Regions from separate parts of the Pseudomonas sihuiensis genome, predicted to be linked through region 2. Evidence: predicted binding sites of a transcription regulator. Region 2 holds the regulator's gene; the other holds the start of a gene.
The links. The regulator LexA, encoded in region 2, represses DNA repair genes until DNA is damaged. The targets are predictions, from matches to a motif close to CTGTNTNNNNANACAG.

Region 1: a site for LexA is predicted at 3,427-3,442, ahead of imuA (translesion DNA synthesis-associated protein ImuA). Genes of this name have one in related genera too.

Annotation. Positions count from the first base shown of each region.
Region 1 covers NZ_LT629797.1:1,271,836-1,286,855, reverse strand. The annotation lists gene BLT86_RS06075 (TniB family NTP-binding protein) at 170-1,030, opposite strand; gene BLT86_RS06070 (Mu transposase C-terminal domain-containing protein) at 1,030-2,877, opposite strand; gene imuA (translesion DNA synthesis-associated protein ImuA) at 3,461-4,078, shown strand; gene BLT86_RS06060 (Y-family DNA polymerase) at 4,086-5,495, shown strand; gene BLT86_RS06055 (error-prone DNA polymerase) at 5,492-8,560, shown strand; gene BLT86_RS06050 (OprD family porin) at 8,908-10,161, shown strand; gene BLT86_RS06045 (aminotransferase-like domain-containing protein) at 10,195-10,491, opposite strand; gene BLT86_RS06040 (NAD(P)/FAD-dependent oxidoreductase) at 10,378-11,616, shown strand; gene BLT86_RS06035 (helix-turn-helix transcriptional regulator) at 11,663-12,526, opposite strand; gene BLT86_RS06030 (hypothetical protein) at 12,732-13,220, opposite strand; gene BLT86_RS06025 (chemotaxis protein CheV) at 13,385-14,278, opposite strand; gene BLT86_RS06020 (zinc-dependent alcohol dehydrogenase family protein) at 14,337-15,020, opposite strand, start outside.
Region 2 covers NZ_LT629797.1:443,570-458,589, reverse strand. The annotation lists gene BLT86_RS02315 (NADH:ubiquinone reductase (Na(+)-transporting) subunit B) at 1-1,100, opposite strand, end outside; gene BLT86_RS02310 (Na(+)-translocating NADH-quinone reductase subunit A) at 1,104-2,441, opposite strand; gene BLT86_RS02305 (glyceraldehyde-3-phosphate dehydrogenase) at 2,751-4,217, opposite strand; gene mfd (transcription-repair coupling factor) at 4,349-7,786, shown strand; gene BLT86_RS02295 (CsiV family protein) at 7,798-8,319, shown strand; partial or broken gene BLT86_RS02290 (S-methyl-5'-thioinosine phosphorylase) at 8,477-9,215, opposite strand; gene nagZ (beta-N-acetylhexosaminidase) at 9,226-10,224, opposite strand; gene BLT86_RS02280 (L,D-transpeptidase) at 10,237-10,764, opposite strand; gene BLT86_RS02275 (TetR/AcrR family transcriptional regulator) at 10,818-11,525, opposite strand; gene lexA (transcriptional repressor LexA) at 11,754-12,368, shown strand; gene sulA (SOS-induced cell division inhibitor SulA) at 12,378-12,851, shown strand; gene BLT86_RS02260 (hypothetical protein) at 12,912-13,148, opposite strand; gene BLT86_RS02255 (DUF6586 family protein) at 13,229-13,747, opposite strand; gene topA (type I DNA topoisomerase) at 13,876-15,020, opposite strand, start outside.

The DNA of each region.
Region 1 (15,020 bases), 830 kb from region 2:
ATATCAAAATCCGGATCCTCATAAACTAATTCACCACACCTATCAGACTCAGCCTTTACGCTGACTCCTTCCAATGAGAACCTCACCCAAGGAAACTTTATCATGCACCTATATATCCAGGATGAAAAGCACTCGTCCACGCTGGCGGGGCATAAATCAAGGAGGCGCATTAGTAACTCCATGGCGTCGAAATAGCTTTTACCAAAGAGCCTATGGTGATGCGTTCCTCTCCCGACTTTACTGCGTAGCATGCAGCAGATTTAATTGAGTTCATAATAGAGTCCATTCGCCCACCGGTATTCTCTAAAAGAAACCCAATAACCTCAGCACCATCAAGGTTTGACGGCCTTCTTAATGGTAGATTTTGCTCAACCCCCGCCAGAAACGATCTAAAAGACTCGCTTTCTCTCCAGTCATCAATCTGGACGCTATAAAATCGCCTAGAGAACTGTTCATCCATACTCAAAGCGTTCTTGGCGAGATTAATGCCGAAACCTATTATTGATAATCCATAAGTATTATTGGATAGCGACTTCAGAATGGACAAATTTTTAAGTTGTTCTGGCCTCGCCACCAGCATTGACTCGTGCAGCTCATCTATAATCAGAGCCTTTATTTTTCTCAACTTTATCACTTCGGCCAGTTCCGCCGGAAGCGTGGCTTTCCTAGGGTGTCCGAACTTAATCAGCCCATGAGGGAGGCCTAGTGCCGAAACAAGCAACTCACCAAACTTTAGATTAAATGGGTTCGCAACCATGTCTAGAAAGACAATTTGGTTAGAGAGTGCTTCAGAATTCCTTATCTGCTGAATGATTGAGCTTTTACCGGCGCCAGGAGCACCGGTTACAATCATACACGGCGCCTGCATTCTTCTAGGAACGGCCAGTAGATTTTCAACCATCTTTAAAATGCTGTTTGATTGAGGGTGGTCAATGTAAAAACTATCTCGCTGTATAGCGGCCAACCGCATGTCGTCAGATGAACATGCCAGTTCCCTAGCGCTCTCCGTTAAGTGCTCATAAGAACTCATCAAGACCTCCTAGAATAGGGCGTCGCCTTTTTCGAGTAGTCAGGTTTTTTGATTTCTTCATCTGACCTATCTGGAGCAGTCGCTGATATAGTCTCGTCAGCGATCCACGTGCTGGTCTCATGCTCGAATTTGGCAGCAATTATTTTTCTCGCTCGCTTTGTCTTCGTTACTGCCCCATTCACTATCTGCTCATTTTTTTGTATCAAATCTATCAAAGCATGATCTTCCAATGCTCCATCTGGTGTGACGCCTTCTTTTCGCCTAAACTTCAATAGCGCCCTGTGTTCCTCATATGCAAAGTCACTAGTCGTTACATCCGAAAAGTACAGCGGAATATATCCTCCATCCAACCTTGCCCATATTGTCGCCATTGAGTGCGGATCGTACTTAATGACCACTCTCTCTTTACCTATATGGGGAGTTAATCCAGGGCTCCAGTACCATTTACCATTTAGAGTCACGCCCTGGGGGTGGATTTTTCGACTCATCTCCGGCATGAAGTCAAGACGAAACGTCCATGGATCGGAAATTATCGGAGGATGAGTAACGTTGTTTTCGGAATCAACAAAATGCGACTTCCACTCCGCCGCAGGAGAGCGGCCCAGCCCTTTATGCTTACGCCCATGATAAATAGCGACCTGCCCTGCAAACCATTGGCAAAATTCCTTGAAGGTCAGTGCAGAATTTTTCTCACTATCATAACCTCTGCGGCTAACAGGATTGGAGTGAGTAGTACCGGGCAAGAAGTGCACATAATCGGTCATCAGTGTGCCGATCAAACGCTCAACATGACCTCCATAATGCTTCGCCCCAATTGGCCGCCATTTCAAGCCAATCTTGTGTAGCACACATGCACGCTGAAATTTAACGGTCTTGAACTCACTTGCGTTATCCATGTGCAAGAGTTTTGGAACCCCATAATATGGATGTAGACCTGCGCTCACTCCCAGTCTTTTAAGGAATTGATTTTTAGGAAGTGCGGCATGCGCTACAGCACAGGCAACAGAGAGGCTAGATGGCGGGTATAGACTTAGATAATAACCAAGAATAACCCTGGTCTTGAGGTCAATGAGGACAGTTAACCAGGGCCTACCTATTGGTCGGCGTGTAATTTGATCGACCAATATCAGATCTACTCTGGTATGATCCATCTGCACCCATTCAAGCGGCAGATGAATTTCCTTTCTACCTGGTCTTGCTGCATATTTTTGACTCGTCGCCTCATGCCCATGCTTTCTCAGATGACGCTCTTTCTCTGGTATATCTTTGAGCCGTGCAGATATTGCCGATCGAGAAGGTGGCTTTAAACCAAGCCTAATGGATAATTCTTCCGCCTTGCGAAAAACCGCAGCTATGGTTGCCGACTTTCCTATGTACGCTTCTTTGATTGCCTGTTTTATTACGTCATCGACATCTTTAATGAGTCTTCTAGAGCCTTTCTTGTTCCCTCTCTTCATCCTTAGCAGAGACGCTGGACCAATTTCTTCATCATAAAACTTAATGTTTCTATAAAAGGTACCATTTGAGACGCCGGCTTGCTCTAGCGCCTGAGTCAAGTTGAGTTCTTTTGCCAAGTATCTCTTTATTAAGTCGAACTGTGACTGAGCGGCCTGCAACTCCTCCAGGGGCACTACCGACTCGCTTGACAGCGACTCAACTTGAAGCAGATTAATATTATCCTCATCCCTTGAGGGTAAATGCTCAATTTCGTCAATATCGACAACTAACTTTTCACTGCTTTTTTTTAGGACAACCTCAATCGTCAAGTTAGGAAGGCATTTATTAACTGTTGCTACATGCCCCCTCGCGACGACAACCAAGCCCTCCCGCAGCAAAATTTGCCCCATGTTCCCTCCCTGCATCCTTCGATAGATCACAGTTCGTTATCAGCGTAGCTGGTCTTTGAAAAATGTAAAAAATACCTTTTAGTTTGTTTTTTTACAGGATATAAAAAACACGTTAGGTTTTTTTATAATAAATTCAATGAGATAACATAATTACGATATTTAAGAGTCACCTACAGTTGGCTCCCAGACACTTGAAACGCCGGGTTTCATCGTTCCCATGATCCATATACTCCCATGGGCCTTGAGACCTTTCGCTTGGTCATTCTCTCAACCGCATCTGCAGCTTCGCTTTGCGCTCGACAGTCCTAGATGCGTGCTGCGATAAATTTCCGAGATGCCATATGGGTTCGCTTCGCTTCGAGTCAGTGTCTGCACAACACAACACAACACAACACGACGGATCGTATGGGTTGGTTGTACGTAGATCGCGATTGCCTGGATCGACGCGATGCTCCGGACGGATTTATTCGGCTGACTCGGCTGCGTCTCGGTAACCAGGTTGAGCACCTTATCGCGATTCTCTTGACCCATGCGTTGGCTCAAACAATACTGTATTCATATACAGTATTTGGTTGTTACCTCCATGTCATCCGTGGTCGCGCTTGACCGGTTGATCGACGCTCGCCGCGTATGGCGAGGCCAGGTCGTTTCATCGCCATCGGGCGCCAATTTCTCAACTGGACATCAGTTTCTCGACGCCGTACTGCCAGGTGGCGGCTGGCCTAGGGCTGCACTCAGTGAAATTCTCACGACTGCGCCTGGCATTGGCGAGCTGAGTTTGCTGTGGCCGACCCTTGCCAGTCTGACGGTTTCAGGCGAGCGGGTGGTGCTGATCTCCCCTCCTCATCTGCCCTACCCTCAGGCCTGGATTCATGCCGGCGTCGATTTACGCCAACTGAGCATCATCCAGGCAGATGGCCGCGATGCCCTGTGGGCTGCCGAACAATGCTTGCGTTCGGGGAGTTGTGGCGCGGTGTTGAGCTGGTTGCGTCAGGCCGATGATCGCTCGCTGAGACGTCTGCAAGTGGCAGCGGCTACCGGACAAACCCTAGCTTTCGCCTATCGGCCGCAGGCAGAAGCGGCCAATCCTTCACCGGCAGCACTACGACTGGTGCTCGACAGCCAGCCAGCGCAGCTACGGGTGATCAAGTGTCGCGGTGGTCTACCACCTGCGCAGCCGCTCGCGTTTGCCTGGCATTGAACCTGCCATGCTCTGGGCTTGCATCTTGTTGCCGCAACTGGCCATGGACGGCGTGCAGCGCCACCGCGCCAATCCTGATGAGCCGTTGGTGCTGCTTACCGGCTCGCCACAACGGCGCGTTCTACAGGCGGTCAACCCGGCAGCCCGAGCCCTGGGGCTGAAGCCCGGCCAGTCACTGACTGCAGCGCAGGCGCTGACACGTGGGTTTGCCACGGCAGAATACGATCTTGCGGCCATCGAGCGCTGGCAGCAGTTTCTGGCCGCCTGGGCCTATGGCTTCAGTGCCCAGGTCAGCCTGCACTATCCGCGCTGCCTGTTGCTGGAGGTGCAGTCCAGTCTGGGACTGTTCGGCCCCTGGCCGCGTTTCGAAGCACGCCTGCGCGCCGAGCTTTCGGCATTGGCCTTCCAGCACCGCATTGCCGTCGCGCCGAATCCGGCAGCGGCCCGAGTGCTGGTCAATGTCGGTGATGGGTTGATGGCAAGTGATGAGCGGATGCTCAAGCAGATGCTCGATCCCTTGCCAGTGGATCGGCTCGGGCTATCCGCCACGCTAACCACGGCCTTCAATCGCATGGGGCTCAGGCAGTTGCGGCAGCTGTTGGCTCTGCCGCGTGACAGCCTGGCCAAGCGTTTCCCTGCCGAAGTGCTACGTCATCTCGATACCCTGTCTGGCCAGCGTCCGTTAGCGCTGGATTTCTTCATGCCTGCGGATGTTTTCGATACCCGTATCGAGCTGAATTTCGAAGTGGAATCGCATCAGGCACTGCTGTTCCCGTTGCGCCGGCTGACAGCCGATCTGGCGGCTTACCTGGCCTGTCGTGATAGTGGCGTGCAGCGTTTCACCCTGCATCTGGAACACCGCGCGGGTGCCGATACGCAGATACAGGTGGGTCTGCTCAGCGCCGAGCGTGATCCCGGCATGCTGTTCGAGCTGACACGTGGCCGTCTGGAACATCAGCAGCTACCAGCGCCGGTGCTGGCCGTGCGGCTGGAGGCACGTGAATTGCCGGTCTTTGCGCCTCAGCACCAGCAACTGTTCGACGAGCGACCACAGCAGAACCAGCCCTGGGAGCAATTACGCGAGCGGCTAAGGGCGCGCCTCGGTGATGACGCCCTGCATGGCCTCGGCGCCAGAGCCGATCACCGTCCCGAGCGTGCCTGGATCAACGACTCGACCAGCCCCTTGCTGCCTCCTTGTGGCCCGCGGCCAGGCTGGCTGTTGAGCGAACCCCAACCGTTACGCGAAGCCTCACTGCGCATCATCTCCGGCCCGGAGCGCATCGAGTCCGGCTGGTGGGATGGCGAGGATGTGCGCCGCGACTATTACGTGGTGCAAACCCGTGCAGGGCAGCGCGGCTGGGCGTATCGGCCAGTCGGCAGTAATGGGCCGTTGCTGCTGCACGGCTGGTTCGCATGAGCGATTATGCCGAACTGCATTGCCTGTCGAACTTCAGCTTCCAGCGCGGTGCGTCCAGTGCGCAGGAGTTGTTCGAGCGTGCGGCAAGGCTGAACTATCGCGCCTTGGCGATCACCGATGAGTGCACCCTGGCTGGCATCGTGCGCGCCTGGGAAGCCTCGAAGAAAACCGGGGTAAAGCTGATCGTGGGCAGCGAAGTAAGGATCGAGCAAGGCCCGAAGCTGGTGCTACTGGTCGAGAACCTGACGGGCTATCAGGTGCTATGCGGCCTGATCACCCGGGCGCGGCGCAGGGCGGTAAAAGGCACCTACCGATTGCTGCACGAGGATTTCGTGGCGCCGCTCGATGGCCTGCTGGCCATCTGGCTCAGTGAGGGTGAAGTCAGCGCCCTGCCCTGGCTTCGCTCGGTGTTCCCCGAGCGGCTGTGGCTGGGCGTCGAGCTGCATCGCGGTGCGGACGATAGCGCGCGTCTGCAGCGCCTGCTCGAGCTGGCAGGCGATCACGACCTGCCGGCTGTGGCCTGTGGCGACGTGCACATGCATGCCCGTGGCCGCCGCGCCCTGCAGGATTGCATGACTGCCATCCGTCATCATCTGCCCGTGGCCGAGGCCGGCGCCTATCTGTTTGCCAATGGCGAACGGCATCTGCGCCGAGTTGAGGAGCTGGCCGAGCTGTATCCGCCCGAGCTGCTCGCACAGAGCCTGCGCATCGCCGAGCGCTGCCACTTCGATCTCGAGCAACTGGAGTATCACTACCCGCACGAGCTGGTGCCAGAAGGTCATGACGCCACGTCCTGGCTGCGCTTTCTGGTGGAGCGCGGCGCTGCTGAGCGTTGGCCCGAGGGAGTGCCGGACAGGGCCCGCGCGCAGCTCGAACACGAGTTGGCGCTGATCGCCGAACTGGAATACGAAAGCTACTTTCTGACCGTGCACGACATCGTCCGCTTTGCCCGCGAGCAGCAGATCCTCTGCCAGGGCCGGGGGTCGGCGGCCAACTCGAGCGTCTGTTTCGCCCTGGGTATCACCGAGCTGGACCCCACCCACAGCCGGCTGTTGTTCGAGCGCTTTCTCTCCCGCGAGCGCAACGAGCCGCCGGATATCGACGTCGATTTCGAGCATGAACGCCGTGAAGAAGTCATCCAGTACGTGTTTCGTCGCTACGGCCGAACGCGTGCGGCGCTCACGGCCGTGGTCAACACCTATCACGGCGCCGGGGCGATACGCGACGTCGCCAAGGCCCTCGGCTTGCCGCCTGATCAGGTCAATGCGCTGGCTGACTGCTGTGGCCGCTGGAGCAGCGGCCCGCCAGCGCCCGAGCGCCTATTGGAGGCGGGGTTCGATCCGCAGAATCCACTGCTCAGGCGCGTGCTGATACTGACCGGCGAGTTGATTGGCTTCCCTCGCCATCTATCGCAGCATCCGGGCGGTTTCGTCATTTCCGAGCACGCCCTCGATACGCTGGTGCCGGTGGAGAACGCGACGATGGCCGAGCGTACTGTCATCCAGTGGGACAAGGACGATCTGGACAGGGTCGGCCTGCTCAAGGTCGACGTGCTGGCTTTGGGTATGCTCAGCGCCCTGCGCCGTTGCTTCAGTCTCATCGAGCGCTACCGGGGCACGCAGTGGACGCTGGCCACCCTGCCCAAGGAAGACCCGGCCACCTACGCCATGATCTGCCGTGCAGACACCATTGGCGCGTTCCAGATCGAGTCCCGTGCGCAGATGGCGATGCTGCCACGATTGCGCCCGAAGGCGTTCTACGACCTGGTGATCCAGGTGGCCATCGTCCGTCCGGGGCCGATTCAGGGCGACATGGTGCACCCCTACCTGCGTCGGCGAAACGGCGAAGAACCGATCGACTATCCCTCGGATGAACTCAAGCCGGTCTTCGAGCGCACGCTCGGCGTACCGCTGTTTCAGGAGCAGGTCATGGAGCTGGCCATCGTCGCTGCCGAGTACACACCCGGCGAGGCGGATGAACTACGCCGCAGCATGGCCGCCTGGAAGCGTCATGGCGGGCTCGAACCGCATCGTCAGCGACTCACCTCGCGCATGCTGGAAAAGGGTTACACGCAGGCATTCACCGAGCGGATCTTCCGCCAGATCGAGGGCTTCGGTAGTTACGGTTTTCCCGAGTCGCATGCGGCCAGCTTCGCCCTGCTCGCCTATGCCAGTTGCTGGCTGAAGTGCCACGAGCCTGCTGCCTATGCCTGCGCGCTGGTCAACAGTTGGCCGATGGGCTTCTACAGCCCGGATCAGGTGCTGCAGGATGCACGGCGGCATGATGTCGAGGTGCGTCCCGTGGACGTGCACTACAGCGACTGGGATTGCAGCCTGGAGCCCGATGAACATGGCGAGCCGACCATTCGCCTGGGTCTGAGGATGATTCGTGGCATGCGCGAAGACGACGCGCGCCGTATCGAACAGGCACGCCAGTGCGGCGCATTCCGTGATGTCGAAGACCTCAGCATACGTGCACGCCTGGATGCATCGGCGCGCGAGCGATTGGCCGATGCAGGCGCTCTCTCCGGCCTGGTTGGCCACCGCTATCAGGCGCGCTGGGCGGTGGCTGGTGTCGAGGAACAGTTGCCGCTGTTCGCCGGCGTATCTGCGCCGAGCGAAGAAATCCTGAGTCTGCCTGCACCATCGCAAGGAGAAGACCTACTGACCGACTATGCCACGCTTGGCACCACGCTCGGTCCGCACCCTCTGGCCCTGCTGCGCCAGGCGCTGCGAGCGATACGCTGCAAGAGCTCGCGGGAGCTACAGGCAGTTGAGCACGGCCGGCCTGTCAGCATTGCCGGTCTGGTGATAGGCCGGCAAAGGCCGCAAACCGCCAGCGGCGTGATTTTCCTCACCCTCGAAGATGAGTTCGGTCTGGTCAATGTGGTCGTCTGGCACGACCTGGCTGAGCGGCAGCGACGAGTTCTGGTGCAGTCGCAGATGCTGCGCATCGATGGCCATCTTGAGACCGTCGACGGTGTGCGCCACGTGATCGCCGGGCGCCTGACGGACATGACGACGATGCTGACGGGCCTGGATATACGCAGTCGGGATTTTCACTGACCCGTCACTTCAACCGCTGCGCACGTAAGATCAGGAAAGATGAACATAAAAAAAGGCCGCACTGGATCACCAGGCGGCCACAAGTCGTCTTAACCAAAGGAGATGAAGTGGAGCCAGAGCGACGGCCTCCGGGAGTGTTGCAAAAACCGCCGCCTATGGAATCTTCATCGGGGAGAAGCCTATCGCCGATCCTCCCGAACACCGCATCGAAGTCGTTGATAGTGATCATCGATCAGCTTGAATAGTGCATCTGCTGGCAGGGTGATAACTCTAAGCGCGCCCTCTGGGCCGGGCCTTACCTCGATGTGAGGCGCGTTGAAAACAGCACACCAACACCGGGAGCACTCATGCACAAGAAGCACTGTCTCGCGCTGGCTTGCAGCCTCGCGCTGGGCGGGCAGTTGGCTCATGCCAGCAGCCAGTCCGAAGCCAACGGTTTCGTTGAAGACGCCAGCCTCAATCTGTTGCTGCGCAACGCCTACTTCAACCGTGACTACAAGGACAACACCAACGACGCCAAGACCTGGGGGCAGGGTTTCATCGCCACCTTCGAGTCCGGATTCACCCAGGGTACCGTCGGCTTCGGCGTCGATGCTTTCGGCCTGCTCGGGGTCAAGCTCGACAGCGGTCGCGGCCGCAACTATCGCGCGTTCTTCGACACCGACAGCGAAGGTCGCCCGGTGGACGACCTGTCCCAGGCTGGCGGTGCGGTGAAACTGCGCGTATCCAATACCGTGATCAAGTACGGCAACCAGTTCCCTTCCCTGCCGGTTCTGGCCCATGACGACAGCCGTCTGCTGCCGCAGTCCTTCACTGGCACGCTGGTCACCAGCAACGAGATCGAAGGCCTGGAGCTGAACGCAGGTCGCTTCACCGCGGACAGCCCGATGGGCGACTCGGCACGCGACCCCAATCGCCTCAAGAGCATTGATGTGCTCGGCGGCAGTTACGCCGTCAGCGACGATTTGAGCCTGGCGGTGTATCACGCCGATCTTGAGGACATGTACAAACGCTACTACGCCAACGTCAATTACAACCTGGCGCTGGCAGCGGATCAGGCGCTCAATTTCGACTTCAACATCTACCGCACCAAGTACGACACTGGCTCGGTGGCCGCAGTGGATCTCGGCGGTGACGGTCAGGGTGATCGCAACACCATCTGGAGCCTGGCGGCCAAGTACAGCATCGGCGCCCATGCCTTCATCGTCGCACACCAGCGCAACAGCGGCGATGCCGGCTTTGCTTATGACTACGGTGATGGCGGCGCCAGCATCTACCTGGCCAACTCCTACTATTCGGACTTCAACCTGAAGGACGAGCGTTCATGGCAGGCCAGCTACGAGCTGGATTTTGCCGAGTACGGTGTGCCGGGGCTGCGTTACAAGTTCGCCTACGTACGCGGTGACAACATCGATACCGGCAACGACAACAACGGCACCGAGCGCGAGATCTTCAACCAGATCGGCTACACCATCCAGAGTGGCGCTGCCAAGGATCTGCACCTGCGCCTGCGCAATTCCATCTACCGTTCCAGCACCGACGTAGGGCCGGATCTCAACGAGATCCGTGCCTTTGTCGAATACCCGCTGAGCATCCTCTGATGGTCGCTGCCCCGGCCTTGGCCGGGGCAGTTCTCAGCCGCGCAGGATGTGCGCAACGGCCCTGGCGGCATCCTCGATGGCGCGTTCTTCATAAGGCGCAAAGCCCATTACCAACCCAGGTGGCCTTGCCTCGACGCAGTAGCTCGCCAGTGGCAACGCGTCGATACCGGCAGCCTGCAAACGCGCGAAAGCTTCCTGCTCGTTCTCCACCTGCAAATGGCAGGCGATATCCATACCTGCACGAATTTCCGGCACCTCGATCAGCCCTTGCCAGTGCTTGTGCGCGGCTTCGGCGAAGGCATCGGCACGCGCTGCGTAGATCTTGCGCATGCGCCGCACGTGACGGTCGAAATGCCCCTCCTCGCTCCGCAAGCGGAACTGCGCGTACGCCCGCGCTTCTATGAAAGCGACCTGAGCACCACCGTTGCATCGCTCGGCCCGTTGTTCGATGCGGTCGGCGTGCAATACGTGCAAGGCAGCGCCACCCGCATCGACGCCGCAGGCAGGCGAGTGATCTACCGTGACGCGAGCGGCGCGCAGGCCGAACTGAATTTCGACCGGTTGATTCTGGCCTCCGGTAGCCAGGTCGCCCGGCCTCCACTGGCCGGTATCGACAGCTTCGCCTTCGATGTCGACAGCCTGGAGGCGGCGCAGAAACTTGAGGCCCATCTGCAGAACCTGCGTGACAAACCGACCAGCCAGGCCCGTAACACCGTGGTGGTGGTTGGCGGTGGCTTCAGCGGTATCGAGACGGCCACGGAAATGCCGGCGCGGCTGCGCGCCATTCTGGGTAATGAAGCCGATGTGCGGGTGATCGTCGTCGACATGGGCAAACAGGTTGGCAGCGTCATGGGCGAGCAGATCGCCTCGGTGATCGCCGCAGCCAGCGACACACTGGGCGTGACCTGGAAGCTCGGTAGCCCGGTGTCGATGGTCGATGAGCATGGCGTCCAGCTCGACAACGGCGAACGTATCGAAGCCAGCACCGTAGTCTGGACCGTCGGGGTTAAGGCCTCAGCGCTGACGCAGCAGATCGATGGCGAGCGCGACGCCTTTGGCCGCCTGCACGTCGACCGCAACCTGAAAGTACTCGGCCAGGACGCCATCTACGCCACCGGCGATACCGCCTATGCCGCGGTGGATGAACTTGGCAACCACGCACTGATGACCTGCCAGCACGCCATCGCTCTCGGCCGCTCCTCCGGCAATAACGCTGCAGCCGATCTGCTGGGTGTCGAGCCGATTCCCTACAGCCAACCCAAGTACGTCACCTGCCTGGACCTGGGCGCCTGGGGCGCTGTGTTCACCGAAGGCTGGGAGCGTAAGGTGGTGCTGACCGGCAAGGAAGGCAAAGAGCTGAAAATGCAGATCAACACCCAGTGGATCTACCCGCCGGAGGCCAAGCGCGAGATCGCTCTGGCAGCCGCCGACCCGCTGATTCCAGTCGTCGCCTGATCGATGAGGCATGCCCAGGGCGGTGGCTGCCATGGGCATGCCATGCTCAATCGCGGTAAATCTGCACCTGCAGCTTCGCCGGCGGGTCCTCCCCTTCAGCCCGTAACCATTCGCCTGGCGGTTGCCCGACCTGCTGGGCAAAGGTGCGTGAGAACGACGCTTGCGATGCGTAGCCCACAGCATCGGCGATCACCTTGATCGGCTTCCCCTCACGCAGCAGATCCTGCGCCACCTTCATGCGCCAGGCAGTCACATAGGCCATGGGCGTCATGCTCATGACCTCGGAGAACAGTGCTGCGAACTTGGTACGCGACATCTTCGCCAACGCGGCCAGACGCTCGACGCTCCAGGCCAGCTGGGGTTCCTGGTGAATGCAGATCAGCGCAGGCCCCAGTTGACTGTCCTGCAGCGCATAAAGCAGGCCGCTGGTTATGCGCCCTTCGTTCACCGCGCGGCGTACCAGCAGGACGAACACGTATTCGAACAGCAGGTTCAACGCCTTGCTCCGGCCGGGAGCCTGTGTACGGAATTCGTTGACCAGTGAGCCGATCACCGGCCCGAGCTGCTCAAGGGCGCTCAGCGGAAACACCAGGGTTTCCAAAAGGCCCAGCGGAAACGGCTGCTGCCCCGAACGCCCGAACTGGAACGAGGAGCAGATCAGATCGACGCCACCGGGCTGGTGCGCACGCAGCTTGTAGCAGCAGGTGCTGGGACAGAACAGAACGCTGGGTTCACTGATCGCGATGCGAGGCCTGTCGGCGTGCACCATATCCAGTGCACCTCGCTCGATCACATGGATGAATGCCATGCCAGGGGGCTTATCCAACACCAGGGTACCGTCTACCGGGCCGGCGAATAACAGTCGCCCTTGCAGGCTCGTGCGCTCGAAGAACTCGGAAAGAACATCCATATTGGCAATGACCTGATAAAGATTCTCTAGGGTGGTGAAAGCTCAACCGGTTAGAGCCCATGGGTTGAACCGTCGTCGATTGATAGACAGTTCAACCCATGAAAATTCCAACGGTTATTCACCAGGACGGAGAATCATCCGTGATTTACATCACGATTTTTACAGGCCCAACTCTGAAATACCCACCCAACAAGGTGCAAGCCGATCAGATCAGCCCATAAGAATGACCATTGTCTTCTGACTGGGCCGGCATCTTGGCTCGCTCCTCCATGCGCTGGGCAATTTCTTCTTCGACTGCCTTCTGCTGCTCAGGTGGCAGCGCCTCGATCTCCTCTTCGGTCATGCCTATTTCCTTGAGGATACTGTCACGCATCTTTTCGGCCGGAGTCATCGCCATGTAGGCCTTGAAAGCCTCCAGCGCGGTGTTACCGCCCTCGTCGCTCAGTGGTGAACTGACGGATGTCTCGACCTTGCCGTCTGAAGCGTTCTGCAGAGCGACGCGCAGACGCGCGAACCCCTCTTCGGTCGCCTGCCTAGCGCGGAACTCGCGTTCGGACTCGGCGTTCGCCGTGCGTGTGGTCTTCTCGACATTGCGCGCCAACTGGGCCAGCTCGCCCTGCTCTTCACTCTGCTTGTTGCGAAATCCCGTCAGGGATATCCCACCGTAACTGCCAATACCTCCAATCGTGCTCATGCCGTGCTCCTTGACTGAGTTGCAATTGCCAGGCGCACTGATTCAAAGCGCATGCCAGCTCATGAGGAGCGCTTAACCAATTGAAAGTATTGACTTTTATTGTCGACTAGAAAGGAAGCTAGACAACCCCTTGCCGTCAAGCGGCAAGGGGTTGCAGGGGGAGCTCAGTGCTGCCCGCTCATTTGCCGAAAGGCATCGAGCAGTGCCTGGCTGAGATCGACCGAGGAGAACTTGGTCAGTACCGCATTGGCACCGACCGAACGCGCCTTCTCGGTATTCATGGTGCTGTCCAGCGAGGTGTGCAGCAGCACGTAGGTGTCGGCAATATCGGGGCTGCGACGAATTTCCTGAACCAGGCTGTAGCCATCCAGCTCCGGCATCTCGATGTCCGAGACCAGCAGCTCGAATGGCATGCCAGCCTGATGGTATTCGTGCAGTTGCTGCAGGGCAGCCTGGGCACTGCGCACTGCCGTGCAATCGAGCCCCAGCTGGCGCAGTACGTTGAGAGTCTGTTGCAGCGCGACTTGCGAGTCGTCGACCAGCAACACGCGGCGACCTTGCAGCAAGCGGGCATCTTGGCCATCGAGCAGTTGCCCGACGGGGGCTTCCTCCAGCGCAGGCGCAATGTCGTGCAGTACCTTCTCGATATCGAGAACCTGCACGATGGCGCCATCGATCTGCGTCACACCGGTAATGAAGGCACGCGCGCCGGAGCCGGCGGGTGGCGGACGCACATCGCGGGTGGAGCACTGCACGATACGCTCGACACTTTTCACGTGCAGCCCCTGACGCGAGCGGCTCAACTCGGTGACGATCAGGCAACCATCGTCTTCGTCAGCCGCACCGCGTTCGCCGATGGCACGCGCCAGGTCGATCACCGTCATCGCGGCGCCACGCAAGGTGGCGATGCCGCGCACGTTGGGGTGACGATTGGGCAGCTTGGTCAAGGCTGGGCACGGAATGATCTCGTTGACCTTGAGCAGGTTGATCCCCAGCAGGCGGCCGCTATGCAAACGAAACAACAACAGCGATAGCGCGTCGCCGGTAACCAGACTCATGTACCTATCCTTAGAACGAACGTAGACCTAGGTTATAGCGACCGAATGGCCACGGACTTTAATCCGTGGCCAGTTTCAGGGCCACCCGCCCGCGGTTCGGGCAGGTTTCTATGTAGCGATGCGCTTCGACGAAATCTTCGAAGTCGAACACCTTGTCGATCACCGGCGTCAGCAGGCGGTCCGCAGTCATCTGATTGATGTGCTTAAGCGCGCGTTGCACGGCATCATTGTTCGGCTCGATTCCCAGCTCCGGGCACCCAGTGAAATCCAGCACGCAGTGACGGAAGAACTGCAGGTGCTTCTTGAATGCGGCGCAAGCAGGGAAAGCAGTATCGTTGCCGCCATTGATGCCGTACAGGATCAGCTTGCCGCGCGGCGCGGCGATATCACCCAGTAGCTTCATCTGCGGGCCGGCACACTGGTCGAGAATCACCTCGACACCCTTGCCTTCGGTGTAGCGCTCGACTTCCAGGACCAGGTCCTGTTCCTCGGTGGCGATCACCTTGTCGGCACCCAGGCCACGCAGGAATTCGCGATCCGCCGAAGAACTGGTGGAAACGATGACCTTGGCACCCAGCGCCTTGGCCAGTTGCACGGTCTGTGGTGCCATGCAGTGGCTGGCCTCGGTGATCAGCACATGCTGGCCGGGCTTCAGATGCGCGAGATCGTTCAGTGCCAGGTAGCCGAACAGCAGGCTGGTGTAATGAACGCTGGCCTCGACCGGGCTGAGCACGTCGGGATA
Region 2 (15,020 bases):
GCCGGGTTGACCACACGGATCAGCACCACCATCACACCGATCAGAGCACCAAAGATCCATTTGCCGGTGTTGGTCATCGACGCCGACACCGGGTCGGTGGCCATGAAGAACATGCCGAAGGCAAAGCCGCCCACTACCAGATGCCAGTACCAGGGCATGGCGAACATCGGGTTGGTGGTGGAACCGATCAGGTTAAGCAGCAGGCTCAGGCCGATCATGCCCAGCATCACGCCGACGACGATGCGCCAGGAGGCGATCTTGGTGATCAGCAGGACCAGGCCGCCGATGGCAATCGCCAGGGTGCTGGTCTCGCCGAGCGAGCCGTGAATGGTGCCGACGAAGGCGTCCATCCAGGTGATGCCGTTGTTGATCACGTTCTCGATGCCGCCGGAGGCTGCCAGGCTTAGCGAAGTGGCGCCGGCAAAACCATCGACCGCCGTCCAGACCGCATCACCGGACATCTGCGCCGGATAGGCGAAGAACAGGAAGGCACGGCCGGTCAGTGCCGGGTTGAGGAAGTTCTTGCCGGTACCACCGAACACTTCCTTGCCGATCACCACACCGAAGCTGATGCCCAGAGCGACCTGCCACAGCGGAATGCTCGGCGGCAGGATCAGGGCGAACAGCACGGACGTGACGAAGAAGCCTTCGTTGACTTCATGCTTGCGGATCGAAGCGAACAGCACTTCCCAGAAGCCGCCGACGATGAAGGTCACCGCGTAGACGGGCAGAAAGTAGGCGGCGCCCTGGATGAAGTTGTCCCACAGGCTGTTCGGATCGAAACCGGCCAGCGAGCCGATCAGGGCGAAACGCCAGCCTTCCTGGCTCGCCAGCAGCTCGGGGCTCTGAGCGAAGATCAGGTTGGCCTGGTAGCCGGTGTTCCACATGCCGAAGAACATCGCCGGGAAGGTGCACAGCCACACGGTGATCATCATGCGCTTGAGGTCGATGCCGTCGCGCACGTGAGCGGTGGTCTTGGTCACGCTGCCAGGACGATAGAAGAAGGTGTCGATGGCCTCGTAGAGGGCATACCACTTCTCGTACTTGCCGCCCTTTTCGAAGTTGTGCTCGATCTTGTCGAGGAATGCACGAATGCCCACGGATTAACCCTCCTTCTCGATGCGGGTGAGGTTGTCCCGCAGGATCGGGCCATATTCATACTTGCCGGCGCACACATAGGTGCACAGAGCCAGGTCTTCTTCGTCGAGTTCCAGGCAACCCAGTTTCTGAGCCATCTCGGTGTCGCCAACGATCAGATAGCGCAGCAGTTGAGTCGGCAGGATATCCAGCGGCATCACGGCTTCGTAGTTGCCCACCGGCACCATGGCGCGCGGGCTGCCGTTGGTGGTAGTGGTGAAGTTGAACAGCTTGGCACCGGCCAGCTTGGAGACGAAGATGTTCAATACCGAGTGCTTGTTAACGCCGGCACGCAGGTAATGCATCATCTCGCGGTCGTTGCCTTCCACCAGGCAAGACACCTGGTTGTGGTAACGGCCGAGGAAGGCGAAGGCACCTTGAGCGGTACGACCGCCGAACACCGAGCCGGAAATCACACGATTGAAACCTGGCTTGAGCTCACCGGCGGTGAGTTCTTCCAGGTTGGCGCCCAGACGCGTGCGCAGCAGACGCGGCTGCTCGGCGACCGGACCGCCCAGCGCAACCACACGCTCGACGAACAGCTGGCCGGTGGTGAACAGTTTGCCCACCGCGATCACGTCCTGATAACCGATTTGCCAGACACTCTTGCTGGTGCTGACCGGGTCGAGGAAATGAATGTGAGTGCCTGGCAGCCCCGCCGGGTGCGGGCCGGCAAAGGCTTCGCTTTGCACCTTGGCAACATGCTCGCCCGGCAGGCTGACACCCTCGGCCTTGCACAGGAAGATCTTGGCCAGGTTACCGAGAACCTTCAGGCCGTTTTCGAAGTCAGCGGCATGTTCACCGATGATCACCGCAGGATCGGCGGCAAGCGGGTGGGTATCGACTGCAGTCACGAAAATCGAGCTGGGTACGGCATCCAGCGCCGGCACCTTGCTGAACGGACGGGTGCGCAGCGCAGTCCAAAGACCGGACTGCTGCAGGTTCTCGCGAACCTGCTCGTCGCTCAGTGAGTCGAGTTGGTCGGCAGCATACTGGCTGAAGGTTTCCTGCTCGTCGCCTTCGATGTCGATGACAACGGACTGCAGGACACGCTTCTCACCACGATGGATGGCGCTGATCACGCCAGCCGCAGGGGCGGTATAGCGCACGCCGGGTGTCTTCTTGTCGGTAAACAGCAATTGACCGAGTTTGACCCGGTCACCGACCTGCACTTCCATCGTCGGCTTCATCCCGTGATAGTCGAAGCCGATGACGGCGACACTGCGTACGGGCCTGGCGGCCTCGATACGCTGTGCCGGCGCACCCGTTATGGGCAAATCAAGCCCATGCTTTAGTTTGATCATAGGTTTGCCTAACCACTGATTTAGAAAGCTTTTTATAGGACAGGCGGCGCTACCGAAGGTCTAATAGACCCGACCACGCCGATACGATATGGGCGTGGAGGAAGGCGCCAAACCTGGGTAAAAAATCCGCTTGATTATAAAGACGCCCCCCGGCACTGACCACCCAAGCGCTTGCTTTTTTTGGCCTTTCGGTAACAGGGCGCAACAAACTCGATGCTGCCCGAGATCAACTCGACAACCTCGCCAGGCCAGATTCCGGGCATAAAAAAACGGGAGCCGAAGCTCCCGTTTTTTTTGCAACCTTGACGCTTAACGCGGGAAGGCCGGCGGGTTGACCCCAGCCATGTCTTCCATCACGCGCACCACCTGGCAGCTGTAACCAAACTCGTTGTCGTACCAGACGTACAGCACAACGCGGTTATCGTTGGCGATGGTGGCTTCGGCATCCACCACGCCGGCATGGCGCGAACCGACGAAGTCGGTCGATACCACTTCCTGCGAGCTGACGAAGTCGATCTGCTTCTGCAGATCCGAGTGCATGGCCATCTGGCGCAGGTACTCGTTGATCTCTTCGCGAGTGGTGGCCTTCTCCAGGTTCAGATTGAGGATGGCCATGGACACGTTCGGCGTCGGCACACGAATGGCGTTGCCGGTCAGCTTGCCTTTCAGAACCGGCAGCGCCTTGGCCGCAGCGGTAGCAGCGCCGGTTTCGGTGATGACCATGTTCAGCGCGGCGCTACGACCACGACGACTGCCTTTGTGGAAGTTGTCGATCAGGTTCTGGTCGTTGGTGTACGAGTGAACGGTCTCGACGTGACCGTTGACGATGCCGTACTGATCATTGACCGCCTTGAGCACCGGCACGATGGCGTTGGTGGTGCAGGAAGCCGCGGAGATGATCTTGTCCTCAGCGGTGATTTCGCTGTGGTTGATGCCGTGCACGATGTTCTTCAGCGCGCCCTTGCCAGGTGCGGTGAGAACGACGCGATCGACGCCCGGGCAGGCCAGGTGCTGACCCAAGCCCTCGGCATCACGCCACACACCAGTGTTGTCCACCAACAGTGCGTTCTTGATGCCGTACTGGGTGTAGTCGACTTCCTTCGGGTCCTTGGCATAGATCACCTGGATCAGGTTGCCGTTGGCCGTCAGGGTGTTGTTCTCTTCATCGATGGTGATGGTGCCGTTGAACTTGCCGTGTACCGAGTCACGACGCAGCAGGCTGGCACGCTTGACCAGATCGTTGCTGGCACCCTTACGCACAACAATGGCACGCAGGCGCAGGCCGTCGCCACCACCGGTCTTCTCGATCAGGATGCGCGCCAGCAGGCGGCCGATACGACCAAAGCCGTAGAGGACCACATCGGTGCCTTCACGACCGGAACCGTTCTGCTTGCCGACCACCTCGGCCAGCTCGTCCTTGACGAACTGCTCGACGCTGCGACCAGCGCCTTCGGCCTTGAACTTGGCAACCAGCTTGCCCAGGTCCACGGAGGCGGCGCCCAGCTTGAGCTCGCTCATGGCCTTGAGCATGGGGAAGGTGTCGTGCACCGACAGTTCAGCCTCATCGGCAAGGCGATGGCGAGCGAAACGGTGAGCCTTGAGGATGTCGATGACCGAACGGTTGATCAGGCCACGGCCATAGATCGAGGTCACCACATTGTTGTTGCGATAGAGCTGACCAATCAGCGGAATCATCGCTTCCGCGAGGGCTTCACGATCGATCCATTCACCGAGACACTGGTCGGGCTTCTGAGTCACGGGCAGTACCTTCCACATGTAGGGGCTGAAAAAAGGGGCTACATTATGACGGCGCGCGCGGGCATGAGCAATGCGCGCCTGTCGCGACTGACATTGACCACCAAGCCCCGCTACAATTCCCGGCCTTTCGTCACGACCGTGAGCCGCCCGTGTCCGTACTGCGTCTTCCGTCTCTACCGGCCAGCGCCGGCAAACAACAGTGGGGTAACCTGCCCGGCGCCGCGCTGTCTCTAACTATCGCCGAAGCGGCCAGCAATGCCGGACGCTTCACGCTGGTACTCACCGAAGGCAGCCAGAGCGCCGAGCGGCTGCAGGAAGAACTGGTGTTCTTCGCCCCCGACCTGCCAGTGCTGCACTTTCCCGACTGGGAAACCCTGCCCTACGATGTCTTCTCGCCGCACCAGGACATCATCTCGCAACGCATCGCAGCACTCTATCGCCTGCCGCAGCTGAGCCGCGGCATCCTCGTAGTGCCGATCACCACCGCCCTACACCGCCTGGCGCCGAAGCGCTTTCTGCTGTGTGGCAGCCTGGTGCTGGATGTAGGCCAGAAACTCGATGTGGAGCAGATGCGCGGCCGCTTGGAGGCCGCCGGCTACCGCTGCGTCGACACCGTTTACGAACACGGCGAGTTCGCCGTGCGCGGCGCATTGATCGATCTGTTCCCGATGGGCAGTGACACGCCCTACCGCATCGACCTGTTCGACGACGAAATCGAAACCCTGCGCACCTTCGACCCCGAGACCCAGCGCTCGGTGGACAAGGTCGAGTCGATCCGTCTGTTGCCGGCGCGTGAATTTCCGTTGGAAAAGAAAGCTGTCACCGATTTCCGCGGGCGTTTCCGCGAGCGCTTCGACGTGGATTTCCGTCGCTGCCCGATCTATCAGGACCTTTCCACCGGCATCACCCCCGCCGGCATCGAGTACTACCTGCCGCTGTTCTTCGAAGAGACAGACACCCTGTTCGACTACCTGCCAGGCGACACCCAGGTATTTTCCCTGCCCGGCATCGAAAAGGCTGCCGAGCATTTCTGGACAGATGCGCGGAGCCGCTATGAGGACCGCCGAGTCGACCCGGAGCGCCCGCTACTGCCACCTGCCGACATTTTCCTGCCGGTCGAGGACTGCTTCGCCCGCCTGAAGAGCTGGCCGCGCGTAGTGGTCAATCAGGACGATATCGAGCCCGGCGTCGGCCAGACCCGTTTTGACGCACGCGCCCTGCCCGACCTGGCGATTCAGGCCAAGGCCGGCGAGCCGCTGGCGGCGTTGCGCCGCTTTATCGAAGAATATCCAGGCCGCGTGCTGTTCTGCGCCGAATCAGCCGGTCGCCGCGAAGTGCTGCTGGAACTGCTCGCCCGCCTCAAGCTCAAACCCCGGGAAGTCGAGGGCTGGCCGGCCTTCGTCGCCAGCCCTGAACGCCTCAACATCTGCATCGCACCACTGGATGAAGGCCTGCTGCTCGACGACCTGGCACTGATCGCCGAAAGCCCGCTGTTCGGCCAGCGCGTGATGCAGCGTCGCCGCCGCGAAAAAGGCCGAGAAGGCGGCGACAACGTGATCAAGAACCTCACCGAGCTGCGCGAAGGCGCGCCGGTGGTACATATCGATCACGGCGTCGGCCGCTACCTGGGCCTGGTGACCATGGAGTTCGATGGCCAGGCCGCCGAATTCCTCGCCCTGCAGTATGCCGACGAAGCCAAGCTCTACGTACCCGTGGCCAGCCTGCATCTGATCGCCCGCTACACCGGCAGTGACGATGCCCTGGCGCCGCTGCATCGCCTCGGCTCGGAGGTCTGGCAGAAGGCCAAGCGCAAGGCGGCCGAACAGGTGCGCGATGTTGCCGCCGAGTTGCTCGACATCTACGCCCGCCGCGCCGCTCGCGAAGGCTTCGCCTTCCAGGACCCGGCACTGGACTACGCCACCTTCAGCGCTGGTTTCCCCTTCGAGGAAACCCCGGACCAACAGGCCGCCATCGATGCCGTGCGCGCCGACATGCTGGCCGGCAAGCCGATGGATCGCCTGGTCTGCGGCGACGTCGGCTTCGGCAAGACCGAGGTGGCCATGCGCGCCGCCTTCATCGCCGCGCACAGCGGCAAGCAGGTCGCCGTGCTGGTGCCCACCACCCTGCTCGCCCAGCAGCACTACAACAGCTTCCGCGACCGCTTCGCCGACTGGCCGGTGAAGGTCGAGGTGATGAGCCGCTTCAAGAGCGCCAGGGAAGTCGGCGAGGCCGTGCAGCAACTGGCCGAAGGCAAGGTGGATATCGTCATCGGCACGCACAAGCTGCTGCAGGACGACGTCAAGTTCCACAACCTCGGTCTGGCCATCATCGACGAGGAACACCGCTTCGGCGTGCGCCAGAAGGAACAGCTCAAGGCCCTGCGCAGCGAGGTCGACATCCTCACCCTGACTGCCACGCCAATCCCGCGCACGCTGAACATGGCCGTGGCCGGCATGCGCGACCTGTCGATCATCGCCACGCCACCAGCGCGGCGTCTGTCGGTGCGCACCTTCGTCATGGAAAGCAACAAGCCGACCATCAAGGAAGCGCTGCTGCGCGAGCTGCTGCGCGGTGGCCAGGTCTACTACCTGCACAACGATGTAAAGACCATCGAGAAATGCGCCAGTGAGCTGGCCGAGCTGGTGCCCGAAGCGCGTATCGGCATCGGTCACGGGCAGATGCGCGAACGCGATCTCGAGCAGGTGATGAGCGACTTCTACCACAAGCGCTTCAACGTGCTGGTGGCCTCGACCATCATCGAGACCGGTATCGACGTGCCTAGCGCCAACACCATCATCATCGACCGCGCCGACAAGTTTGGCCTGGCCCAGCTGCACCAGTTGCGCGGCCGTGTCGGTCGTAGCCACCACCAGGCCTACGCCTACCTGCTGACGCCACCGCGCAAGCAGATGACCCCGGATGCGGAAAAACGCCTGGAGGCCATCGCGGGCGCTCAGGACCTCGGCGCCGGCTTCGTCCTCGCCACCCATGACCTGGAAATCCGCGGCGCTGGCGAACTGCTTGGCGACGGCCAGAGCGGGCAGATTCAAGCGGTCGGCTTCACCCTCTACATGGAAATGCTCGAACGCGCGGTCAAGGCTATCCAGAAAGGCGAGCAGCCGAACCTCGACCAGCCATTGGGCGGCGGCCCGGAGATCAACCTGCGTGTACCGGCGCTGATCCCCGAGGACTACCTGCCCGACGTGCACAGCCGCCTGATCCTCTACAAACGCATCGCCAATGCCAGCGACGAGGACGGTCTGAAGGAGCTTCAGGTAGAGATGATCGACCGTTTCGGCCTGCTGCCGGAGCCGACCAAGAACCTCATGCGCCTGACCCTGCTCAAGCTGCAGGCCGACAAGCTCGGCATCAGCAAGGTCGACGCCGGCCCGCAGGGTGGACGAATCGAGTTCGCCGCGGAAACCTGCGTCGACCCGCTGACCCTGATCAAACTGATCCAGGCTCAGCCAAAACGCTACAAGTTCGAAGGCGCCACCGTCTTCAAGATCCAGGTGCCGATGGAGCGCGCGGAAGAACGCTTCAACACCCTGGAAGCCCTGCTCGAGCGCCTCGCGCCCACCACCTGAAGGACTCACACATGCGCCCATTGCACCTGATCGCCCTGCTGCTCTGCCTGCTGGCACCGAGCGCCTTTGCCGAACGTCTTTATCAGGTCGAATTGCTGGTATTCCGCCAGGCCGGCGAACCCGTCTTCGCCCCCAAGGTGGCACCGGACGACTGGGCGGGCACAGCATTGCCGATCACTGGCAACGAACGCCCGACAACGCTAGATGGCGAGGCGGCCAAGCTCAATCCGGGCAGCGGTTATCAGGTATTGCTGCACAAGGCCTGGAGCCAGACCATCGGCAGCTCGCCGAGCCGAGTGGCCGTCAGCAGCGGTGAAGAGCGCTTCGGCCATCAAGTGGTCGAAGGCACCCTGAGCTTTACTCAGGAGCGCTTTGCCGACCTGGACCTGGAGCTGTGGATCAACCAATTCAGCGGCGACGGCCTGCTCGAGAGCAGCGAGCACATGAAAGTGGCTCAGCGCCTGAAGGACAACAGCCTGACCTACCTGGACCATGGCAGCCTGGGCGCACTGGTACGCATCAGCCCGCTCTGAGCGGAAATCTGATGCCGCCAGCCTTGCGTAGGAGCCTCGCCCCAGGGCGAAGTTTTTCAAGTGCGCTCCGCCCTGATTCGCGGCGGGGCGCCGCGCCTACGGATTCGGCGCGTCGACGCCTGACTGACGGGCATTGACCGCTGCCTTTGTAGAGAAGCTAGTTACTCAGCACGCGTGCCAACACCGCCTTGACCGTCCCCATGCTCTGCTCGATCACTCGCTCGATCTCGGCCATGGTGATCAGCGCGCTGGATTTCCCCGCCGCCGGATTCACCACCAGCGCCAGGCAGGCATAGGGCAGCGCCAATTCGCGCGCCAACACCGCTTCGGGCATGCCGGTCATGCCTACTAGGTCGCAGCCATCGCGCTCCATGCGGGCGATTTCCGCCGCCGTTTCCAGTCGCGGCCCCTGAGTGCAACCATAGATTCCGTGATCGCTGAATGCCGCGTTTTCGGCCCGCAGCGCCGCCACCAACGCCTCGCGCAGTTGCTTGTCGTACGGCAGGCTGAAATCGACGTGGGTCACGTGCTCCAGATCGCCTTCGTAAAAGGTGTGCGCACGCCCGGAGGTGTAATCGATGATCTGATGTGGCACGGAGAAATGCCCAGCGCCCATGGCAGCATGAATCCCCCCCCACCGCATTGACCGCGACAATGGCCTTGGCGCCGGCCTGCTTGAGCGCCCAGAGGTTGGCCCGGTAGTTCACCTGATGCGGAGGAATCCGGTGCGGCTGGCCATGGCGGGCGAGAAACAGCACTTCGCGCCCGGCGTAACTGCCCCGCAGGATATCGGCGGAGGGCGCCCCGTAAGGGGTATCCAGCGGCAGCGCTTCGTGAATCGTCAACCCTTCCAGCTGGGTCAGGCCGGTGCCGCCGATAATGGCGTAGACAGTCATAGGCAGATCCTCAGTCGAGCAACTGTGCAGCTCTCAGGGCCGCCACAGCGGTAAGCCAGCGTGGCACCTGGCGGTATTCGGTAGTGGCATAACCACGGCCACGCATGCGTTCGAGGCGCGCAGGCGCTGTCACTCGCAGACGCTGCAAGGCACTGAGCGCCAGTTCGGCCGAAGCGCGGTCATTGCACACCAGGCCCATATCGCACCCCGCAGCCAGTGCCGCCTCGATACGCTTGCCGGCATCGCCGACCACATGGGCACCGGCCATGGACAGGTCGTCGCTGAAAATCACACCCTCGAAGCCCAACTCGCCGCGCAAGATGTCCTGCAACCAGCGACGGGAGAAGCCAGCCGGGTGCTCGTCAACCTGAGAATAGATGACATGCGCCGGCATCACTGCATCGAGCTCGTGCACCAGACGCTTGAACGGCTGCATGTCGCAAGCGCGGATATCATCGAGACTGCGCTCGTCGAGCGGGATGGCGACATGAGAGTCCGCCTCGGCCCAGCCGTGCCCGGGGAAGTGTTTGCCGGTAGCGGCCATCCCCGCCTGATGCATGCCGCGGATGAAAGCGGCCGCCAGCGTGGTGGCCCGCTGCGGATCACCCTCGAAGGCGCGACTGCCAACCACCGCACTGCGCTGGTGGTCGAGATCCAGTACCGGCGCGAAACTCAGATCCAGGCCAACCGCCAACACCTCGGCGGCCATCAGCCAGCCGCAATGCTCGGCCAGCTCCTCGGCATTGTCGTTGTCGGCGATGGCGCGCATCGCCGGCAGACGCAGAAAGCCCTGGCGCAGACGCTGTACCCGACCACCTTCCTGATCCACCGCCAGCAGCAGATCCGGGCGCAGGGCACGGATACTCTGGCACAGCTCGCGAACCTGGCGCGGCGATTCGATATTGCGGGCAAAAATGATCAGACCGCCCACTTCGGGCTGGCGCAGCATCTGGCGATCCTCGGCGGTCAACCAGGTGCCAGCGATGTCCATCATCAAAGAGCCTTGCATGAGTGTATTTCCTTACGTGAAGTCTTGGTCTGCAGCCCACTGCGGGCAGGGCGCCTCATCGATACGTACCTTGCAGTGCGGCGGTACGCGCTCGAAAAGCGCCAGCATGTCGGCGTTACGCAAACGAATGCAGCCATGGGACAACGGGGTACCCATGGGTTCCGTATCCGGTGTGCCATGCAGATAAATGTAACGGCGAAAGGTATCGACATCGCCCAGGCGATTGCGCCCCAGCTCAAGACCGCTTAGCCAGAGAACACGGGTGAGAATCCAGTCGCGGCCAGGAAACTGCTCGTGCAGCTCAGGTGACCACACCTCCCCTGTCCAGCGACGACCGCGCAATACGGCGGCCAGAGGCAAACCTGCGCCGATCTTCGCGCGTACCTGATGCAGCCCGCGCGGCGTACAGCCTGAACCGTTAAGTTCACCCACCCCATTGAACGCCGTGGAGACAGGCAAGCTCAGCAGCAGCCGCCCAGCACGAAAGCCGTAAAGCGCCTGGTCGGCAATGGAGATATGGAGTAAATCGAGATCGGACATGGGCCGCTAGCTTAGCAGGCCGCAGGGCGAAGCCAAGCCCACCTGCCGTCAGGTCAAACCTTGGGCGCGGCGCTCGGTGTCTTGCTGCGCGGTTTGAGTTGCGCGCCAGCCAAGGCGGGGTCGGCAACCCCAGTCTCAGAACGCATGCCTGCAGCCAGGAACGGCACCATCATGCGCATCACCTGCTCGATCGAGGTGTTGACGCCAAAATCGGTCTCGGCCATCGCCCGCAGCGCCTTGATGCCGGACATGCTGAACGCCGCGGCGCCAAGCATGAAGTGCACACGCCAGAACAGCTCAAGCGGCGGAATGCGCGGCGCAGCCTCATGCACCAGCAGCATGTAACGACGAAACACCTTGCCGTAGACCTCTTCCAGGTACTTGCGCAAGTGACCCTGACTCTGGCTGAAGGCCAAACCGAGCAGGCGCATGAAGATGGACAGGTCATTGCCGCTGCGCGGCTTAACGGCCAGGGCCTGCTCGACCAGAAGCTCGAGCAGCTCCTCCAGGGAAACCTGGGTTTCAGACTTGGCCTGACGGCGATCAAGTTCCTTTTCCAGGCTGGCGCAGAAAGGCCCGAGGAAACGCGAGAAGACCGCCTGAATCAGCGCCTTCTTCGAACCGAAGTGGTAATTGACGGCAGCCAGGTTGACCCCGGCCTTGCTGGTGATAAGACGCAGCGATGTCTCGGCGAAGCCTTTTTCCGCGAACAGCTGTTCCGCAGCATCGAGAATGCGTTCAACGGTTTCCGACTGAGCCATGAGTTATCACCTGACAAACACTTGTTTGAAACATACGTTTCATCCCACTGAATTGTCAAGCCGCATGAGCCGTCTTTTGGCCGGCTGGTCACAGCTTACAACAAGCAGAGACGCAGATTACCCGGCATGGGTAACAAGCCGGACGGCAGGCATCCAAAAAATGGACATTGCCAAGACTCGCTTACTGTATATAATCCCAGTCACTGTATAAAAAGACAGAGCCCAGCCATGCTGAAACTGACGCCACGCCAAGCCGAGATTCTCGCCTTCATCAAACGCTGCCTGGAAGACAACGGCTACCCACCCACCCGCGCGGAAATCGCTCAGGAACTGGGGTTCAAATCGCCCAACGCCGCAGAAGAGCACCTCAAGGCCCTCGCCCGCAAGGGGGCTATCGAGATGACTCCAGGCGCTTCACGCGGCATTCGCATTCCCGGCTTCGAGGCAGGTGCCGCGAACGAGGATGCGGGCCTCCCGGTAATCGGCCGTGTCGCCGCCGGCGCACCGATCCTTGCACAGCAACATGTCGAGGAATCCTGCCAGATCAATCCGGCATTCTTTCAGCCCAAAGCCGACTATCTACTGCGTGTACGCGGCATGAGCATGAAAGACATCGGCATCTTCGATGGCGATCTGCTCGCCGTGCACACCACCCGTGAAGCCCGTAATGGCCAGATTGTCGTCGCCCGTATCGACGATGAAGTGACGGTCAAACGCTTCAAGCGCGAGGGCAACAAGGTCTGGCTGATTGCCGAGAATCCTGAGTTTGCCCCGATCGAAGTGGACCTGGAACACCAGGATCTGGTCATCGAAGGTTTGAGCGTCGGTGTAATCCGCCGCTGAGGAGACACCATGTACGTGCAGCAGTCGTTCGAGCGCCCACAACTTCCCCTTTTCGACGCCTTTCTTGCCGGAACGTCGAGCGAGCCACGGTTAGCGACCAATGACATCACTCGTAGCGAGGATGATCAGGCGTTCAGCGAACTGGCCCTGCGTGGCGCTGCCGGTCACTGCCTGCACTTGCTGGCCCCGATTCTACGCGAGCTGAGCGAGAACCAGGATGCGCGCTGGCTGACCCTGGTGGCACCACCAGCAAGCCTTACGCAAAGCTGGCTGCGCGAAGCTGGCCTGAACCGTGAGCGTATTCTCCTGCTGCATCCACGGCAGGGGCAGAATGCCCTGGCACTGGCGGAAGAAGCCCTGAAGCTCGGGCGCAGCCATACCGTGATCAGTTGGCTGCATCCGGTCGAGAACAGCACTCGCCAGCGCCTTGCGCAGGCCGCCAATGCCGGCGGGGCGCAAAGCCTGAATATCAGCCTGGGCTAAAGATCCACCAACGAAAACGGGGCTCCATTGGAGCCCCGTTTGCGTTAAGCCGTAGCGGCTTCAGTGCAGAACGCGCGAGCCTTCTTCTTCACTACTGAAATCGCCTTCAGCCATTCGGCCAGCCATCTGCACGCCGACATTGAGCATGGCCTTGGCCACCTCGATGTGCTGCCCCTGCAGAAAAGCCTTGGCATCAGCGGAGAAGTCCAGAGTCACCAGCGCCTCTTCATCCTCTGCGCGACGCAGGGCAATACGCCCATCGGGCAGTTCGACGATTTCCAGGAAGGATGTTGGCATGGCTCAGTCTCTGTGCAAAAACACGACATTGTAACAGTCAGCCGGGGTCATCCCCAGCCCACTGGTCCAGTTAAACCCAATCAGCACTCGCTGAGGCCTTCGCGGAAACGCAGCACCAGCGCCTTGAGTTGCTGACGCCAGGCATCGACATCATCGAGGCTCAGCTCGGCCGGCTCTTCGCCAACGCTGACAGCGGTGATCAGCGGCATGGACGGATCGACCTTGGCCTTGCGCTCCTCACGCGGCGGCTGGAACAGCGCAGCATAGGCCGCCAGCAACTCGGCCAGCCAGGTTTCGCGCTGCTGCGCCAATTCGACCAACTCGGCCAGCTCAGGGCTGGGCGAGCCCTCAAGCACCGCCTGCTGCACGAAGGCCTCGACACGCGAAGGCGTAGCGTCGTTCATGCGGTAATAACCGGCAATCTCATGACACAGCCCGAGCAGCCCACCGTACAGGTGAAACAGCGCGGCTTCTCGCTCGGCCTGCACCAGCGCCTGCACATTGAACGCGAAGGACGCTTCGGCCTTGCGCCAGTTATCCAGGGCAATACCGGCGAAGAAAATCTTCTGGTTGGTACGGGTATAGATTTCTTTGGCCATTACGGCGACCTCCACAGCAGATCGGGTCATGATACGCGCGTCTGCCCTGCCTGACGCGCATCTCGTCAGGCATTCAGGGCGCCGCTGTTACGACGCCAGGCCGACGCGCGGCAGATCGTGACCAAACGCTAGCGCTTGTCCTCGACCTTCCACTTGCCGCCATCGTAGAACGCGCGCCAGCCAGTGGGTTTGCCATCGACCTCGGACTGCACGTACTGCTCCTTGGTCTTGCGGCTGTAGCGAATCACCGCAGGGCGACCATCGGGGTCCTTCTGCGGGGCATCGCAGAGGAAGTGGTACTTGGGGTCGATCTCGTGCTTGTGCGGGACGATCTCCAGCACCAGCGGCGCACGCGTCTCGCGGTTCTTGGGGAACTGGCTGGCAGCGAGGAACAGGCCCGATGCGCCGTCGCGCAGCACGTAGGTGTCGTCCACCTTCTCGCACTTGAGCTCCGGCATATCCACCTTGTCCATCTTCGGCGGCGCCGCTTCACCGTTCTTGAGCAACTTGCGGGTGTTCTTGCAGCTGGCATTGGTGCAACCGAAGAACTTGCCGAAACGGCCGGTCTTGAGCTGCATCTGGCTACCGCACTTGTCGCACTCCAGGCTCGGGCCTTCGTAGCCCTTGATGCGGTACTGGCCCTGCTCGATCTCGTAGCCGCTACAATCGGGATTGTTGCCGCAGATGTGCAGCTTGCGGGTTTCATCCAGCAGATAAGCATCCATGGCGGTGGCGCAGATCGGGCAGCGATGCTTGCCCAGCAGCACCAGGGACTCGGACTCGCCCTCATCATCGGCTGCGATCTCATCGCCCGGCACCAGGTTGATGGTGGCCTTGCAGCGCTCCTTCGGTGGCAGCGCATAGCCCGAGCAACCGAGGAACACGCCGGTGGAGGCGGTGCGGATCATCATCGGCCGGCCGCACTCGCGGCAGGGAATATCGGTCAGCGTCGGCTGGTTGGCACGCATGCCGCCCTCACCCGCCTCGGCCACTTCGAGCTTCTTCTTGAAATCACCGTAGAACTCGTCGAGCAGGTGCTTCCACTCGCGCTCGCCCTGGGCCACATCGTCGAGATGCTCTTCCATGGTGGCGGTAAAGCTGTAATCCATCAGGTTGGCGAAGCTTTCGTCGAGACGCTCGGTGACGATGTCGCCCATCTTCTCGGCATAGAAGCGACGGTTGTGCACCGTGACGTAGCCGCGATCCTGGATGGTGGAAATGATCGCCGCGTAGGTGGACGGGCGGCCGATACCGCGCTTTTCCAGCTCTTTGA